Regions from separate parts of the Halomonas marinisediminis genome, predicted to be linked through region 1. Evidence: riboswitches for the same ligand, from Rfam matches in the RefSeq annotation. Region 1 holds a riboswitch; each other region holds the start of a gene.

Region 1 (3,971 bases):
CGCTTACCCCTCGAAGCGTCGGGTGCCGGCGCTCAGTGCCGCAAAGTCGAAGCGTTGCTTCGCCGGCAGCAGCGCCAGGAGCGCCAGGCCCGTCACGACCGGCACGAAGGTGGCGAGCAGGAAGGACTCCATCAGGGTGTTCAAGGCGTCGCCCGGGGCCGGGAAGAGGAAGAGTCCGGCGACCAGACCGCTGAGCGTGGCCAGTACCGCGGCGCGGCCGTCGAAGCGGCGATTGAACAGCCCGAAGAATACCGGGAAGGCCGCCGCGCAGCAGAGCAGGTCGGCCAGCAGGAACAGGTAGAGCACGCTGTAGCCCTGGGCGGCCACGAAGGTCACCGGCAGTGCCAGCAGCAGGATCAGCCAGCGCGACAGCCGCATCAGCCGCTGGCCGCTGGCGTCAGGCAGCAGCCGTCCGCCATCCACGGCGATCATGCTCGAGGCGGCGCTGATGGTGGTGTCGGCGCTGCTCATGACCAGCGCCAGGCCCAGGAAGATCAGGCCCACGGCGAACCAGCCGGGAATATCGGCGAGCAGCACACTGAACAGCGCGACCGAGCCGTCACCGGGCAGACCCAGCCCCACGAACGCCAGGCCGAACAGGCCCATCACGAAGATCATCGGGGCGCTCAACAGGCCGCCGAGCAGAAAGCCAAGGCCCACGGCGCGGTTGCTCTGCGCCGCGTAGACCCGCTGCCAGTTGCCTTGATAGAAGAGTCCGGTCAGCATCACGGCCAGGAAGAAGGTAAGGCCGGCCTTGAGCCCCCCCAGGTCGGTGATATCCAGCAGTTGCGGCGCCGCCGCCTCGAGTCCGGCGAGGGTGGGGTCGACGCCGCCGGCGGCCTGCCAGCCGACGATCAGCAGCACGGCGAGCAGCGGCATGATCACGATCATCTGCACCTTGTCGGTAAAGATCGAGGCACGCAGTCCGCCATACAGGGTGTAGAGCAGGGTGGCCGCCATTACCACCGAGCTGGTCGCCCACAGCGGGACCGGCGCCAGTAGCCCGACCATCTTGGCGATGGCGGTGATTCCCGCGGCCAGGGAGATGAACAGGTAGAACAGCATGATGACCAGGGTGAAGGCGTACATGGGGCGCCCGTAGCGGCTCATCACGAACTCGGTCAGCGAGTGGCCGCCCGGCGAGAGCTCGCGCAGGCGCCGCCCCAGGGGAATCATCACCAGCCGGGGCGCCAGCGAGCCCAGCGCATAGCCGGCAATGGCACCCAGGCCGCCCCAGGTGGCCGCCTGGGCGGGGCCGAACAGGATCCAGGTGCCCAGCGTCGAGGCCATCAGGGTCAGCACCGTGGCGGTGGCCCCCTGGCTGTTGCGGGCGATAATGAAGTCCTCGAGGCTCTCGTTGTGGCGGCGTGCATAGAGCAGGCCCGGCACGGCGAACAGCACGGAGAAGGCGATGAGCCACCAGAAGGCGTGGGCGGTCGACAGCATGACGTACTCCCTAGCGTGGATAGGCCCGGTACGATGCCGAGCGTCGCTACGAGAGGACGCAGTTGCGTTGGGTGAGAAGCATGGCCGGATGGCACTTCCTTCCCTTCGCCGGCATTATCCGGATCAGGTTCGAAGGGTCACCGGGCGTATCATCTGCGCACGCTGCCGGAATCTCAGTCCACAAGGACTCCCCCAGGAATGCGACCCAGCTTAGGGGGCCGGTGTCACGGGGTCAACATGGCGCGAATACCCGCTTGAATCGGTAAGGTATCGCCCTCATATCGTTAGCAGCATATTTTTTGCGGAATCCCAGTTATCGAACACCGAATCGTTTCAAGGATTGCACATGGCCGAACCGGCTCTGTCCATCCGTGGCCTGACCAAGGTTTACGGCAATGGCTTCCAGGCCCTGAAGGGCATCGACCTCGATGTCGCGGAAGGGGACTTCTTTGCGCTGCTCGGACCCAATGGGGCCGGCAAGTCCACCACACTGGGCGTGGTCTGCTCGCTGGTGCAGAAGAGCGACGGCAAGGTGTCGATCTTCGGCATCGATATCGACCGTGACTTCGCTCGCGCCAAGTACCACCTGGGCGTGGTGCCCCAGGAGTTCAACTTCAACCAGTTCGAGAAGGTCATCGATATCGTGCTGGCCCAGGCCGGCTACTACGGCATGTCGCGGCGCGAGGCCCTGCCGCGGGCCGAGGAGCTGCTGCGTGACCTGGGCCTGTGGGACAAGCGCAACGGCAATGCCCGCATGCTCTCCGGCGGCATGAAGCGGCGCCTGATGATCGCCCGTGCCCTGATGCATCGCCCCAGGCTGCTGATCCTCGATGAGCCTACCGCCGGCGTGGATATCGAGCTGCGCCGCAGCATGTGGGAGTACATGCGCCGCATCAATCGAGAGGAGGGCACCACCATCATCCTCACCACCCACTACCTGGAGGAGGCCGAGAGCCTGTGTCGCAACGTGGCGATCATCAACCACGGTGAGATCATTCGCAATACCAGCGTGCGCGACCTGCTGATGGAGCTGGATACCGAGACCTTCCTGTTCGACCTGGCCCATGCGCTGGATGAGGTGCCGGAGGTGCCCGGCTTCGAGGTCAGCCAGTCGGAGCCCGCCCAGCTCGCCGTGGCGGTCCATCGTGGCCAGCGCCTCAATGACATCTTCGAGGCGCTCTCCGAGCGTGGCATTCAGGTGGTCTCCATGCGCAACCGCGCCAACCGCCTGGAGGAGATGTTCGTCTCCATGGTGGAGCAGGGCAACGAGGCCCTGGACCAGAAAGCCGCCGCCAAGGACAAGGAGGCCAGCGCATGAACCCCTATCAGATCGCGATCGCCCTGTGGACTCTGGTGATCAAGGAGATCAAGCGCTTCACGCGTATCTGGCCGCAGACCCTGTTGCCGCCCTCGATCACCATGACCATGTACTTCATCATCTTCGGCAACCTGATCGGTTCGCGCATCGGCGAGATGGATGGCTACAGCTACATGGACTTCATCGTCCCCGGACTGATCATGATGGCGGTGATCACCAACAGCTACTCCAACGTCGCCTCCTCCTTCTTCTCCAACAAGTTTCAGCGCAGCGTGGAGGAGATGATGGTGTCGCCGATGCCCAACTGGGTGATTCTCTCCGGCTTCGTGCTCGGCGGAATGGCCCGGGGCCTTGGGGTCGGCCTGATCGTCACGGTCGTGTCACTGTTCTTCACCCGCCTGAGCGTGGCGCACCCGGTGCTGACCGTGCTGGTGGTGGTGCTGACCGCGGCGCTGTTCGCCATCGGCGGTTTTATCAACGCCCTGCTGGGCAAGAAGTTCGATGATATCTCCATCGTGCCGACCTTTATCCTGACGCCGCTGACCTATCTGGGCGGGGTCTTCTACTCCATCTCGCTGCTGCCGGAGTTCTGGCAGGGCGTGTCGATGCTCAATCCCATCCTCTACATGGTCAACGTCTTCCGCTACGGCTTCCTCGGTGTCTCGGATATCCCGGTGGGCTGGGCCCTGGCCGCGATCTTCACCTTTATCGTGGTGCTGTTTGGCGTGGCCCTGTGGATGCTGGAGCGTGGCAAGGGGATCCGTTCATGAACCATCGTCCCGAAACCCTCGCGGATGCCCCGCTGGGGCGTGAGTCCGCCTATCCCGAGCACTACGATGCCTCGCTGCTCTATGCCATACCGCGTGCCGCCAATCGGGCGCCGCTGGGGATCGAGGAGGGGGCTCTGCCTTTCGTCGGCGAGGACGAGTGGCACGCCTTCGAGGTCAGCTGGCTGAACGCGCGCGGCAAGCCGATGGTGGCCGTGGCACGTTTTCGTCTGCCCGCGGACTCTCCCCATCTGATCGAGTCCAAGTCCTGGAAGCTCTACCTCAACGGCTTCAACCAGAGCCGCTTCGAGAGTCGTGAGGCGGTCATCGAGACGCTGGAGCGCGACCTGGCGCATGTCGCCGGGGCCGCGGTCTGTGTCGAGCTGTTTGGCGTCGACGACGAGGCGCTGATGCCGCGCCGCCTTCCCGGCGAGTGCCTG
Region 2 (3,971 bases), on a different contig from region 1:
GCGGGCGAAGGCGGCCGACATCTGTGCCGGGCGACGAGCCTTGGCCACGGCGGTGTTGAGCAGCACGCCATCAAAGCCCATCTCCATGGCTTCGGCGGCCTGGGAAGGAGCCCCGAGGCCGGCATCGATGATCAGTGGCACGTCGATGCGCTCGCGCAGGGTGCGCAGGGCGTAACGGTTCATCAGGCCACGCCCGGTCCCGATCGGTGCGCCCCAGGGCATCAGGGCCTGGCAGCCTGCCTCCTGGAGGCGCTGGCATAGCACCAGATCGTCGGTGCAGTAGGGCAGCACCTTGAAGCCCTGCTCGACCAGCTCCCGAGCGGCTTCCAGCAGACCGAAGGGGTCGGGCTGAAGGTTGTAGTCGTCGCCGATGACCTCGACCTTGATCCAGGGTGTGTCGAACAGTTCCCGGGACATCTCGGCGAGCGTGATGGCTTCCCGGGCAGAGCGACAGCCGGCAGTGTTGGGCAGCAGGTGGCAGCCGCTTTCACGCAGAATCTGCCAGAAGGCATCGCCGTCGCCATCGGCGTTACCGCCGCCGGGATTCTGGCGACGCAGCCCCAGGGTCAGCATCGCGCAGTCGGCGGCCTCGATGGCGCCCTGCATCACCTGGGGCGACGGGTAGAGGGCGGTGCCAAGCAGGAAACGGCTGTTGAAGCGCTCTTCATAGAGCACCAGCGCATCGTCATGGGGTGATTGGGTGTGCATTAGCCGCCTCCTACCGGGGCCACGATATCGATACGGTCACCCTCGCCGAGGGTGCGCTCGGGCCAGGTGGAGCGCGGTGCGAAGGCATCGTTGATGGCTACGGCCACGCGACGCTCTCCATACCCCCACGCTTCCAGGGCCTGGGTCAGGGGGGTGCCTTCGGGAAGCCGGGCGGGCTCGCCGTTGAGGCTCAGGGTGATCTCATGCATGGGGTCACTCGCTTTCACGACAGGGTCTCCTGGGGGCGGAGCCGTCCAGTAGGTCGGCGAAGGGGTTGTCACCGTGGCCACGAATCTCGCTCAATAGATGCTCAACCACGGCTGGGGCAAGCAGATAACCGTGGCGAAACAGTCCATTAGCGCTAATCAATCCATCGCTTAGGGTAACCCGGGGCAGGTTGTTGCGAAAGGCGGGGCGCAGGTTGACACCCTGCTCAAGGATGCGTGCCTCGGCGAAGGCCGGTGACAGAGTATAGAGGGCGCTGGAAAGCTCCAGGGAGGATTGCAGCGATATCGGTGAGCGATCTTCGCTCTCGATGGAGGTGGCGCCGATGACGAAGCGTCCATTGGGCTTGGGGACCACATAGAGCTGGTAGCGCGGATGCATCAGGCGCACCGGCCGCGTCAGTGTGATCTCGTTGGTCGTTACATGCAGTGTTTCGCCGCGCACGCCGCGCAGGGTGGGGTGATTGGTCTTGGCGCCATGGCCACGGCAGTCGATCACCAGGTCGAAGTGGTGCGTTCCCGTTGGGGTGGTCACTTCGCCGGGATGCACTTTCACCGGGGTATGGGCATGGCACTCACCGCCAAGCTCGCGTATCGCCCCCAGCAGCCGTGTGAGCAGCTCGCGGTTATCCAGGTGTGCTTCGTCGGCAAGAAACAGGCCGTGGCGGAAGCGAGTCAGATCGGGTTCCAGATGATGTATGCCGCTGCCATCCAGCTCCTGATAGAGGGCGCCTTCTCCCAGGGTGTCGGCAAGGTCACGGCGGAACTGGATCAGCTCGTTGCCATCCTGGGGGTGGGCAACCACCAGGCTGCCGTGCTGGTGCCATAGCTCCGACGCCTGGAGTTCGGCCAGCCATCCGGGCCAGCGATCGAGAGCCATCTGCCCCATCTCATAGACACTGCGCTCGCTGACAACCGTTTCGGCCAGGGGAGCGACCATGCCGGCGGCGGTCCAGGCTGCGGCGGGCGGCGTGTCAAGGTCACCTGCATCGTAGAGGCTGACGGCATGGCCGTCGCGCAGCAGGTGCCAGGCTGTCAGGCGGCCGAGCAGGCCGGCGCCGGCGATGGCGAAGCGGCGTTGTGGGGTGGCGTTCATGAGGCGTGCATCCGGCAGTTGGCAGTGTGGAGATCAGGCTGGATGCAGGGTAGGGACGGGCTGGGGGCACGAACTTGTTCCCTCCGCAGGCATCAACCTGATCAGGTTCAACGGGTTCGGCCATACCGATCTCAGCCCCTTGATACCGCATGACGGTGAGAGGGGCGCCCCGACAAGAGCTGCCAACATAACCAAGAAGGCCCGCCGACGCAATCGAGCGTCGGCGGGCCTTCTGGGGCAGGCGGGATTCAGGCGCAGTCGGCGGCGCCCTCTCCGAACATGTCGAAGAGCAGTTCGCGCCCCATGCCGGTCAGCACGAAGCGGCGCTGGTCGTTCCAGGTGGCGGCCTCGCTTGATTCGAGGATGCGCTGACAGACCGACCATTCGCGGCTGTCGCTCTTCAGCGTTTCCAGCGCAGAGGGGTCGAGGCCACGATGGGGTACGGTGACGGTTTCGAGCACGTGGCCCTGGCGATAGAGCAGGGCGGCCATGTTGGCGAGGCATTGGCGCAGGCTGCGCTGCATCCCGAAGGTGTCGATTGAAGGGGTAGTCATGCGCCGCGTCTTCCTTGGTGGAAATTGCTGCGGCGCATTATACAACCTTGGTCGGATAAGACCAAGGTCTAGTGGGGGTCACGGCGCGTCGTGGACCTCACCGAGCAGCAGGAACTCGATCAATGCCTTCTGGGCATGCAGACGGTTGCCCGCCTCCTGCCAGACCACGGCCCGCGGATCGTCGAGCAGGGTCTCGCTGATCTCCTCGCCGCGATGGGCCGGCAGGCAGTGCAGGAACAGCACGTCCTGGTGAGCGCGATCGAGCAGTGCTTCGGTGACCTGAAGATCGGCGAAGGCCGCCTCACGCTTGGCCTGCTCCTCCTCCTGTCCCATGGAGGCCCAGACATCGGTCGTTACCAGATCGGCGCCGGTCACGGCCTCGACGGGGTCACGTAGCAGGGTGACGCGATCGCCGGCGGCCTCGAGGATATCCTGGCGCGGCTCATAACCTTCTGGGCAGCAGATGCGCAGCTGGAAGTCGAACTGGCGGGCTGCATTGATCCAGGAGTGGCACATGTTGTTGCCGTCGCCGATCCATACTGCGGTCTTGCCCTTTACGCTGCCGCGTAGCTCGGTCCAGGTCATCACATCGGCGAGCAGCTGACACGGATGATAGTCGTCGGTCAGCGCGTTGATCACCGGCACGCTGCTGGCCTCGGCGAATGACTCGAGTCCGGCGTGGGAGAAGGTGCGGATCATCACGATATCGACCATCTCGGAGAGCACGCGAGCGGTGTCGCCGATGGGCTCGCCCCGGCCGAGCTGGGTGTCGCGGGGAGAGAGGAACAGCGCATGGCCGCCGAAGTGTGCCATGGCGGTCTCGAAGGAGACCCGGGTGCGGGTCGAGGACTTCTCGAAGATCATCGCCATGGTGTGATTCGGGAAGGGGGTGTAGGTGGGCCCCTCCACCTTGAGCGCGTTCTTTATGGTAATGGCGCGCTGAATCATGTAGCTCAGCTCTTCAGGGCTGGCATCCATCAGGGTCAGGAAGTGCCGAGTGGCCATGCGGTGCTCCTCGCAAAAGCGCTCATCCTAGCCAGCCGCCGGGGGATGCGCAACGCGTTGTGGATCAGTAGAATGGCTGGCACCAAGACCTACCGCCGGGATCAGGTATTGATCGTCCCGGCATTCGCGACCTCTGTTGTCCGCTACACCCATAGGGAGACGCCATGAGCACCACCCTCGAAAACATCCAGCGCCAGATCGGCGAAAACCCGATCCTGATCTACATGAAGGGCACCCCGCAGCTGCCCCAGTGCGGCTTCTCCGCCCAGACGGTGCAGGCGCTGATGGCCTGTGGCGAGCGCTTTGCCTTCGTCAATATTCTGGATAACCCGGATATCCGGGCCGAGCTGCCCAAGTACGCCAACTGGCCCACCTTCCCCCAGC
Region 3 (3,971 bases), on a different contig from region 1:
ACAGCACCCTGGTGCCGCTGCTGGTCTCTGCCACGACGCTCCCCTGGGTGTGGCAGATGCCAGCCCCGCTGCACTGGCCGGCCTTCCTGGTGGCGGGTTTCCTCGGCGTGGGCGCCATGACCGGACTGACCCTGGCCTTTCGCTACGCACCGGCCGCCCTGGTGGCGCCCTTCGACTACACCGCGCTGCTATGGGCGGTGCTGCTGGGGTGGTGGTTCTGGGGCGAGGTGCCGGACATCTGGGTCTTCGTCGGCGGCAGTCTGATCATTGCCAGTGGCCTGGCAATCGCCTACCACGAGCGGCGCACCTCGCTCGAACGGCGTCCGACCGCCTGACTCAGGCATCAGGCGGGGCAGGCTTCAGTCGGGGCATGATTTAGTTGGGATTGAAGGCACGTGCCGCGGCCTCCGGGTCCGGCATGCCGCAGATCGCCGAGATCACCGCCAGCCCCTGGGCACCGGCCTGGCGCACCGCCTCGGCGTGCTCCGCCTTGAGCCCGCCGATGGCCACGCTCGGCAGGGGGCTGGCCGCCACCAGGCTGGCCAACCCTTCGAAGCCCAGGGGAGCCGCATGGTCGTGTTTGCTGGGGGTGGCGAAGACCGGGCCGAGTCCCAGATAGTCGAGACGCTCGACGTCGAGGCGGGCCATCTGCTCCAGGGTCTGCACCGAAAGCCCCAGGATCGCCTGTTCCCCCAGTGCCGCTCGAGCCGCCGCTACCTCGCCGTCGTCCTGACCGATATGCAGGCCATCGGCGCCACTCTCCACCGCCACCGTCAGACGGTCATTGATGATCAGCGGCACGCCGCTGCCGGCAAGCGCTGCCTTCAGTCGCCGGGCCTGGTCGATCAACTCGCCGTCATCGGCGTGCTTGTCGCGCAGCTGGATCACCGTGGCGCCACCGCGCACCGCGGCCACGACGGTCTTCTCCAGGCCATGGTCGGCACATAGGATCGGGTCGGTCACGAGGTACAGGGAAAGATCAAGGCGCATCGGACACCTCCAGAGTGGGCAGGGTGACAAGCTGGTCGTGGTCGAGGGCGTAGAGGGCGTCGAGGAAGGCCACTGCAAAGCTGCCGGGGCCTGTTGCGGTGGTACCGGCGCGGCGCCCCGCCTCGCCGTAGCAGGCCAGCGCCGCCGTGGTGGCGGCAAAGGGATCCTCGGCGTCCACCAAAAAGGCGGCGACTACCCCGGTGAGGGCACAGCCCAGGGTGGTGACCCGGGGCATCAGGGGGTGGCCGCCCGAGATCCGGGCCAGGCGCCGGCCATCGGTGACCAGATCGATCTCTCCGGTGACCGCCACCACCGCGGCGGTGCGGCGCGCGAGGCTGATCGCGGCCTCCTCGGCGGCCTCTATGGGGTCGCTGCTGTCGACCCCACGCCCGCCACTGCCCTGGCGCTCCAGGGCGAGGATTTCCGAGGCGTTGCCGCGGATCACCGTCGGCCGGCATTCCAGCAGGCGCTGGCCCGCCTCGCGACGATAACGAGTGGCGCCCACCGCTACCGGGTCCAGCACCCAGGGCCTGCCCGCCAATTGTGCGGCCTCGGCGGCCTCCTCCATGGCATCAAGCCAATGGGGCGAGAGAGTACCGATGTTGATCGTCAGTGCATCGGCCAGTGCCGCAAACTCGGCGGCCTCCTCGCGGGCATGCACCATGGCCGGCGAGGCGCCTAGCGCCAGCAGCACATTGGCCATGGGGTTCATGGCCACCAGGTTGGTGATGTTGTGAATCAGCGGCGCCCGCTTGCGCAGGCGCGCCAGGTGGGCGGCGGAGTCGATCGGTCCGCGGGTGGCGGTAGTCATCATTCCTCCCGGGCGTGGGAGGTGCAGCCGCTGGAGCGGGCTGCACGACTCCCTACGCCGGCATGATCCGGGTCAGGTTCCAAGGGTACGTCTCAACCGCGGTGGATGCCGCAGCGCCCCTGTCGTGGGCATCACTATCCCTGCCCCGGATAAGCCTGTAAAGCCTGGGCATCGAGCCTAGAGCCTGGAACCTGGAACCTAGAACCTAGAACCTAGAACCTAGAACAGGGAGTGATTGATCATCAGGTGCGTCGCCACGCTGGCCGCATAGCCCAGGGCGATGGCGGGGGCCCAGCGTAGATGACCGGCAAAGGTGTAGATCCCGCGAGCCTGTCCCATCAGTGCCACGCCGGCGGCGGAGCCCATGGAGAGCAGGCTGCCACCGACACCGGCGGTCAGGGTGATCAGTAGCCAATGGCCCTCGGACATGTCGGGTGCCATGGAGAGCACGGCGAACATCACCGGAATGTTATCGACGACCGCCGAGACGATGCCCAGCACGATGTTGGCCCACAGCGGGTTCCAGCCACCGTAGAGCGTCTCGGAGAGCAGCGCCAGGTAGCCCATGAAGCCCAGTCCGCCCACGCACATTACCACGCCATAGAAGAACAGCAGGGTATCCCACTCGGCGCGGGCGATACGGCTGAAGATATCGAAGGGCACCACGCTGCCGAGTTGTTCGAGCTTCTTCCAGTCGCCGCGTTGAGCATAGCGGGTGCGTTTTCTATCCAGCGAGCGCGGCAGGCTGCGGCGCAGGAAGTAGCCGAAGAACTGGAGCATTCCCAGGCCGAACATCATGCCCATCGCCGGCGGCAGGCTGAGCATCGAGTGGCACAGCACCGAGATGGCCACGGTGAGCAGAAACAGCAGGATGATGCGTCGAGCACCGCGCTTGAGCCATACCTCCTCGGTGAGCACAGGCGGCTTGCGGTTGCGGATGAAGAAGTTCATGACCAGCGCCGGCACCAGGAAGTTGACCAGTGAGGGCGCCAACAGCTGGAAGAATGCGCCGAAGGGCAGCTGACCGGCCTGCCATACCATCAGCGTGGTGATATCGCCGAACGGGCTGAAGGCGCCCCCGGCATTCGATGCCACCACCACATTGATGCAGCACAGCCGAATGAAGCGGTCATCACCTTCGGCCACCTTGAGCACCACCGCGCACATCAGCATGGCGGTGGTCATGTTGTTGGCGACCGCCGAGATCCAGAAGGCCAGGAAGCCGGTGATCCAGAACAGGCTGCGATAGCTGAAGCCCTTGCGCACCAGCCAGGCGCGCAGCGCATCGAAGACTCGGCGCTCCTCCAGGGCGTTGATGTAGGTCATCGCGACCAGCAGGAACAGCAGCAGCTCGCTGTACTCGAGCAGCGTCTCACGGAAGGCGGTTTCGGCCTGCTCGGGCAGCCCGGCGCCGGTATAGGCCCAGGCCACCAGCGCCCAGATCAGACCGGCGGCGACCAGCACCGGCTTCGACTTGCGCATATGCAGCACTTCTTCGGACATGACCAGGGCGTAGGCGAGCACGAAGAGGGCCACCGAGAGTACGCCGACGCCTGATCCGGTGAGATCGAGGGGGCCGGCGTTGGCCATGGCCAGCGAGGGCATGGTCAGGCAGCAAAGACCAAAAAGGAGAAACGCGCCGAGGCGGGAAGGCGCTTGGCGAAGGGTGTATCGGGAAGATGTCATGGTGGTAGTGAGGCGTCGGGGGGGAAAGGGAGGCGACAGGATAGGCGACCTCGCCTTAAGGCTGCCTTAAGAGAAGCCTGAGAATCTGCCCTCAAGGGCTGATTTAGGCCTTTCAAGAGGATATTTCTGTGCTCAAGGCCATTTTTTGGTGTTTCCTGGTGCTGTTTTCGCAGTTGGGGCTACTGCACTATGTCGACAGGCGGGTGTTGGGGATGACGTTTGGAGGAGGTGAAGCTGGGGGCGAGACAGTGCCGACCGATGGGGAGCCGCAAGCGTCGTTGGCCGACGAGTAGGGGGAGATTGCGGAGGGGCGCGAAGGCTCAGGCGTCTCGGGGCAGCATCGCCACGACACGCAGACCACTCTCGGGAGCGGGGCCGAGATCGAGCGTGCCGCCGTGGCGAGCCAGCAGGCGCTCGACAATGGAGAGCCCAAGGCCGGCACCGGCTCCGGGGCCGGCGCGATGGAAGCGTTCGGTGACACGCC
Region 4 (3,971 bases), 110 kb from region 1:
CATCGACGATGGCGGGCGTCGCTGGCAGCTGCGCAACGCCCGGGCGTGGTACGCCAGTGGCCGGCCGGCCAGCGAGCTGGTACTGCCCGAGAGCGAGACATGGTTCGACAGCCTACGCCTCGAGACCGACTGAGCCGGGCGACTGGAAAGCGGCGGGCGACTGGAAAGCGGCGAGCGACCTGCTAGACTGGGCGTTCGCTTGACGGGGTGCCGGTGGAACCGGCTGAGATCGTCCCATGGCAGTGACTGTCATCACGACGAGGCCCGTTGAACCTGATCCGGTTAGTACCGGCGTAGGAATCAAGCGGTAGCCAGGCCACCTCTCTGCCCCTACCCTCCGCCTACGCCCTCTACCACCTGCCGGATTGCTTAGCTTGACCGGAGGCATGATGGGCTATCGATTCAGTGACCTTACGCAGGCCTGCCACGAAGACTGGCGCGCCTATATCGAGCACGACTTCGTGCGCCAGCTCGCCGCCGGCACCCTGCCGGAAGAGGCATTTCGCCACTACCTGAAGCAGGACTACCTGTTTCTGATTCACTTCGGGCGAGCCTATGCGCTGGCGACCTACAAGAGCCGCGATATCACCGAGCTGCGCCATAGCCTGGATGGCCTGAAGACCATCATCGATGTCGAACTCGGCCTGCATATCGACTACTGCCGCGAATGGGGTATCTCGGAGACCGACCTGGCCGGCCTGCCAGAAGCCCGCGCGACCATGGCCTATACCCGCTATGTGCTGGATACCGGCAACCGTGGCGATCTGCTCGATATGCACGTGGCCCTGGCCCCCTGCCTGGTCGGCTATGGGGTCATCTCCCAGTGGCAGGCCAAGCAGCCCTTTACCGTTCGCGGTGAGGCCAACCCCTTCGAGAAGTGGCTGCAGATGTATGAGAGTGACGAGTTCCAGGCCGCCATGCGCGACGAGATCGCCTGGCTCGACGCCCGCCTGGCCGATGTCACGCCCGAGCGGTTCGAACAGCTGGCCACCATCTTCCGCGACGCCACCCGCCTGGAGATCGATTTCTGGCAGATGGGGCTGGACCTCGCCGACTGATGGCGTATATCGGTTATTGAGACGGGAAGCGACGGAGAAGGCTGTCAGCCCGAACTAAACAGGCCTTATGATGCAATACGGCCCGCCTGGTGGCGGGCAACACCACGCTTGACGGGGTGCCGTTGAAGACGGCTGAGATCATGCCTCTCTCACCAGAGACACAGCATGGATCCCGTTGAACCTGAACTGGTTAGGACCAGCGTAGGGATCAAGCGACAGGCCGCGTGCGCCCGACGCCGTGGCCCCTGTCCTCCCCGCCTGTGTCCTCCCTGAACAAGACCCCGACAATCCAGGGGAGAACACCATGAGCAAGACCGCCCACTTCCTCGCCGAGAGCGCCCGCGTCGACGAGGCCGCCATCCAGCCGCTACCCGGCTCGCGCAAGCTCTACATCGAGGGCTCGCGCCCCGATATCCGTGTGCCTTTCCGCGAGATCACTCTCTCGCCGACCAGGACTTCAGGCGCCGATGAGGAGAACCCACCGCTGCTTGTCTATGACACCTCCGGCCCCTACACCGACCCCGAGGCCAAGATCGACCTGCGAAAGGGCCTGCCCGAGCTGCGCCGGGCATGGATCGATGAACGCGGCGACACCGAGTGGCTCGACGGTCCGACCTCCGAATACGGACGGCGCCGGGCCAACGACCCGATGCTCGCCAACCTGCGCTTCGACCTGACCCGCACGCCCCGTCGCGCCAAGGAAGGAAAGAACGTCACCCAGCTCCACTACGCCCGCCAGGGCATCATCACCCCGGAGATGGAGTTTATCGCCATCCGCGAGAACCAGCGTCGCCAGGCGCTGGGGACGGCGGAGGTCGAGCGCATCCTCGGCCACCAGCACGCCGGCCAGGGCTTCGGCGCCCGCCTGCCCGAGGAGATCACCCCGGAGTTCGTGCGCGACGAGGTGGCCGCCGGCCGGGCGATCATCCCCTGCAACATCAACCACCCGGAGTCCGAGCCGATGATCATCGGCCGCAACTTCCTGGTGAAGATCAACGGCAACCTCGGCAACTCGGCGGTCACCTCCTCCATCGAGGACGAGGTCGACAAGATGACCTGGGGCATCCGCTGGGGTGCCGACACCATCATGGACCTCTCCACCGGGCAGAACATCCACGAGACGCGCGAGTGGATCATCCGCAACGCCCCGGTGCCGATCGGCACCGTGCCGATCTACCAGGCCCTGGAGAAGGTCAACGGCGTGGCCGAGGACCTCACCTGGGAGGTGTTCCGCGATACCCTGATCGAGCAGGCCGAACAGGGCGTGGACTACTTCACCATCCACGCGGGGGTGCTACTGCGCTACGTGCCCCTGACCGCCAAGCGAGTCACCGGCATCGTCTCCCGGGGCGGGTCGATCATGGCCAAGTGGTGTCTCTTCCACCACCGGGAGAGCTTCCTCTACACCCATTTCGAGGAGATCTGCGAAATCTGCAAGCGTTACGATGTCGCCTTCTCGCTGGGCGATGGCCTGCGCCCCGGCTCGGTGGCCGACGCCAATGACGAGGCACAGTTCGCCGAGCTCGAGACCCTGGGTGAGCTGACCCGCATCGCCTGGAAGCACGACGTCCAGGTGATGATCGAGGGACCGGGCCACGTGCCCATGCACCTGATCAAGGAGAACATGGACAAGCAGCTCGTCGAGTGCGACGAGGCGCCCTTCTACACCCTGGGGCCGCTGACCACCGACATCGCGCCCGGCTACGATCACATCACCTCCGGCATCGGTGCGGCGATGATCGGCTGGTACGGTTGCGCCATGCTCTGCTACGTGACTCCCAAGGAGCACCTGGGCCTACCCAACAAGGACGACGTGAAGACCGGCATCATCACCTACAAGATTGCCGCTCATGCCGCCGACCTGGCCAAGGGCCATCCGGCCGCCCAGCGCCGCGACAACGCCCTATCGAAGGCGCGCTTCGAGTTTCGCTGGGAGGATCAGTTCAACCTCGGCCTGGACCCGGATACCGCTCGGGAGTACCACGACGAGACGCTACCCAAGGACTCGGCCAAGGTGGCGCACTTCTGCTCCATGTGCGGTCCCAAGTTCTGCTCAATGAAGATCACCCAGGAGGTGCGTGACTACGCTGCCAAGCACAATCTGGACGGCGATGCCGAGGCCGTGATGCAGGGCATGGAGGCCCAGGCGGAGAAGTTCCGCGACCAGGGCGCCGAACTCTACAAGCCAGTCTGACAAGACGACGCCCCCACCGAACGGTGGGGGCGCTTGCATCGACGGAACTGCCAGCGAGTATCAGAAGCGGTAGCGCACACCCACGCTTGCCGCATCGAAGGTGTACTGATCCTCGTCGAGGTAGCGCATGTAGTCGGCACCCAGTGCCACATTGGGCGCCACGTCGAACTCGGCACCGGCGCCGTAGGAAAAGCCGGACTCGCTATCGACATCTCCATCCACCTCGGTCATGCCGGCCAGGCCATAGAGACGAAACTCCTGGGAAACCGGCAGGATGCCCTTAGCGTAGAGCCCCACCAGGGAGTCCAGCTCGACCGGACCATCGGAGCCGCCACCTCCCAGGTGACCCTCCACGGCGAAGAAGTCGTTGAACTTGAGGCCACCGTTGACCCGCAGGCCGACACTGTCGCGGCTGCTTGCCGGGCCATCCGGGTTCAGCTCCCAGAACATGGCGTCACCGCCCACATAGCCCTGGGGATAGGGAGGCTGCTGGGCCTGGGCGGCGGTCGCAACGGCGGCAAGCAGGGCGGAAGTCACAGCGGCAATGGTAAGGGTCTTCATAACGCACTCCTCATTAACGAACAGTGTTTCCTAACACCCCCAAGTGTGGCCCCTCTACGACGAAGTATCAAGGGACAAATGTGCAACGTTGCGCTATAAGGGTGTCGTCCAGTTGCGACATACCATGACCCACCCCGCCTGGCTATACTCCTCTATCA

The links. Region 1 has a riboswitch for thiamine pyrophosphate ahead of E0702_RS02640 (sodium:solute symporter family transporter). Riboswitches for the same ligand answer to the same signal wherever they lie in the genome.
Region 2: it holds a riboswitch for thiamine pyrophosphate, as region 1 does, so the genes downstream of both, thiO (glycine oxidase ThiO) here and E0702_RS02640 (sodium:solute symporter family transporter) in region 1, are expected to answer to the same signal.
Region 3: it holds a riboswitch for thiamine pyrophosphate, as region 1 does, so the genes downstream of both, thiM (hydroxyethylthiazole kinase) here and E0702_RS02640 (sodium:solute symporter family transporter) in region 1, are expected to answer to the same signal.
Region 4: it holds a riboswitch for thiamine pyrophosphate, as region 1 does, so the genes downstream of both, thiC (phosphomethylpyrimidine synthase ThiC) here and E0702_RS02640 (sodium:solute symporter family transporter) in region 1, are expected to answer to the same signal.

The regions. Positions count from the first base shown of each region.
Region 1 is NZ_SLTR01000002.1:185,762-189,732, forward strand. Features, by position in the region: gene E0702_RS02640 (sodium:solute symporter family transporter) at 4-1,446, opposite strand; TPP riboswitch at 1,530-1,650, opposite strand; gene E0702_RS02645 (ABC transporter ATP-binding protein) at 1,793-2,764, shown strand; gene E0702_RS02650 (ABC transporter permease) at 2,761-3,534, shown strand; gene queF (NADPH-dependent 7-cyano-7-deazaguanine reductase QueF) at 3,531-3,971, shown strand, end outside.
Region 2 is NZ_SLTR01000001.1:337,369-341,339, reverse strand. Features, by position in the region: gene E0702_RS01600 (thiazole synthase) at 1-708, opposite strand, end outside; gene thiS (sulfur carrier protein ThiS) at 708-935, opposite strand; gene thiO (glycine oxidase ThiO) at 922-2,028, opposite strand; TPP riboswitch at 2,090-2,210, opposite strand; gene E0702_RS01585 (hypothetical protein) at 2,277-2,582, opposite strand; gene argF (ornithine carbamoyltransferase) at 2,661-3,587, opposite strand; gene E0702_RS01575 (Grx4 family monothiol glutaredoxin) at 3,752-3,971, shown strand, end outside.
Region 3 is NZ_SLTR01000003.1:141,751-145,721, reverse strand. Features, by position in the region: gene E0702_RS03970 (DMT family transporter) at 1-335, shown strand, start outside; gene thiE (thiamine phosphate synthase) at 376-990, opposite strand; gene thiM (hydroxyethylthiazole kinase) at 980-1,801, opposite strand; TPP riboswitch at 1,834-1,932, opposite strand; gene nhaD (sodium:proton antiporter NhaD) at 2,021-3,406, opposite strand; gene E0702_RS03950 (ATP-binding protein) at 3,808-3,971, opposite strand, start outside.
Region 4 is NZ_SLTR01000002.1:77,413-81,383, reverse strand. Features, by position in the region: gene E0702_RS02125 (hypothetical protein) at 1-133, shown strand, start outside; TPP riboswitch at 194-317, shown strand; gene tenA (thiaminase II) at 390-1,058, shown strand; TPP riboswitch at 1,161-1,283, shown strand; gene thiC (phosphomethylpyrimidine synthase ThiC) at 1,363-3,252, shown strand; gene E0702_RS02110 (porin family protein) at 3,313-3,813, opposite strand.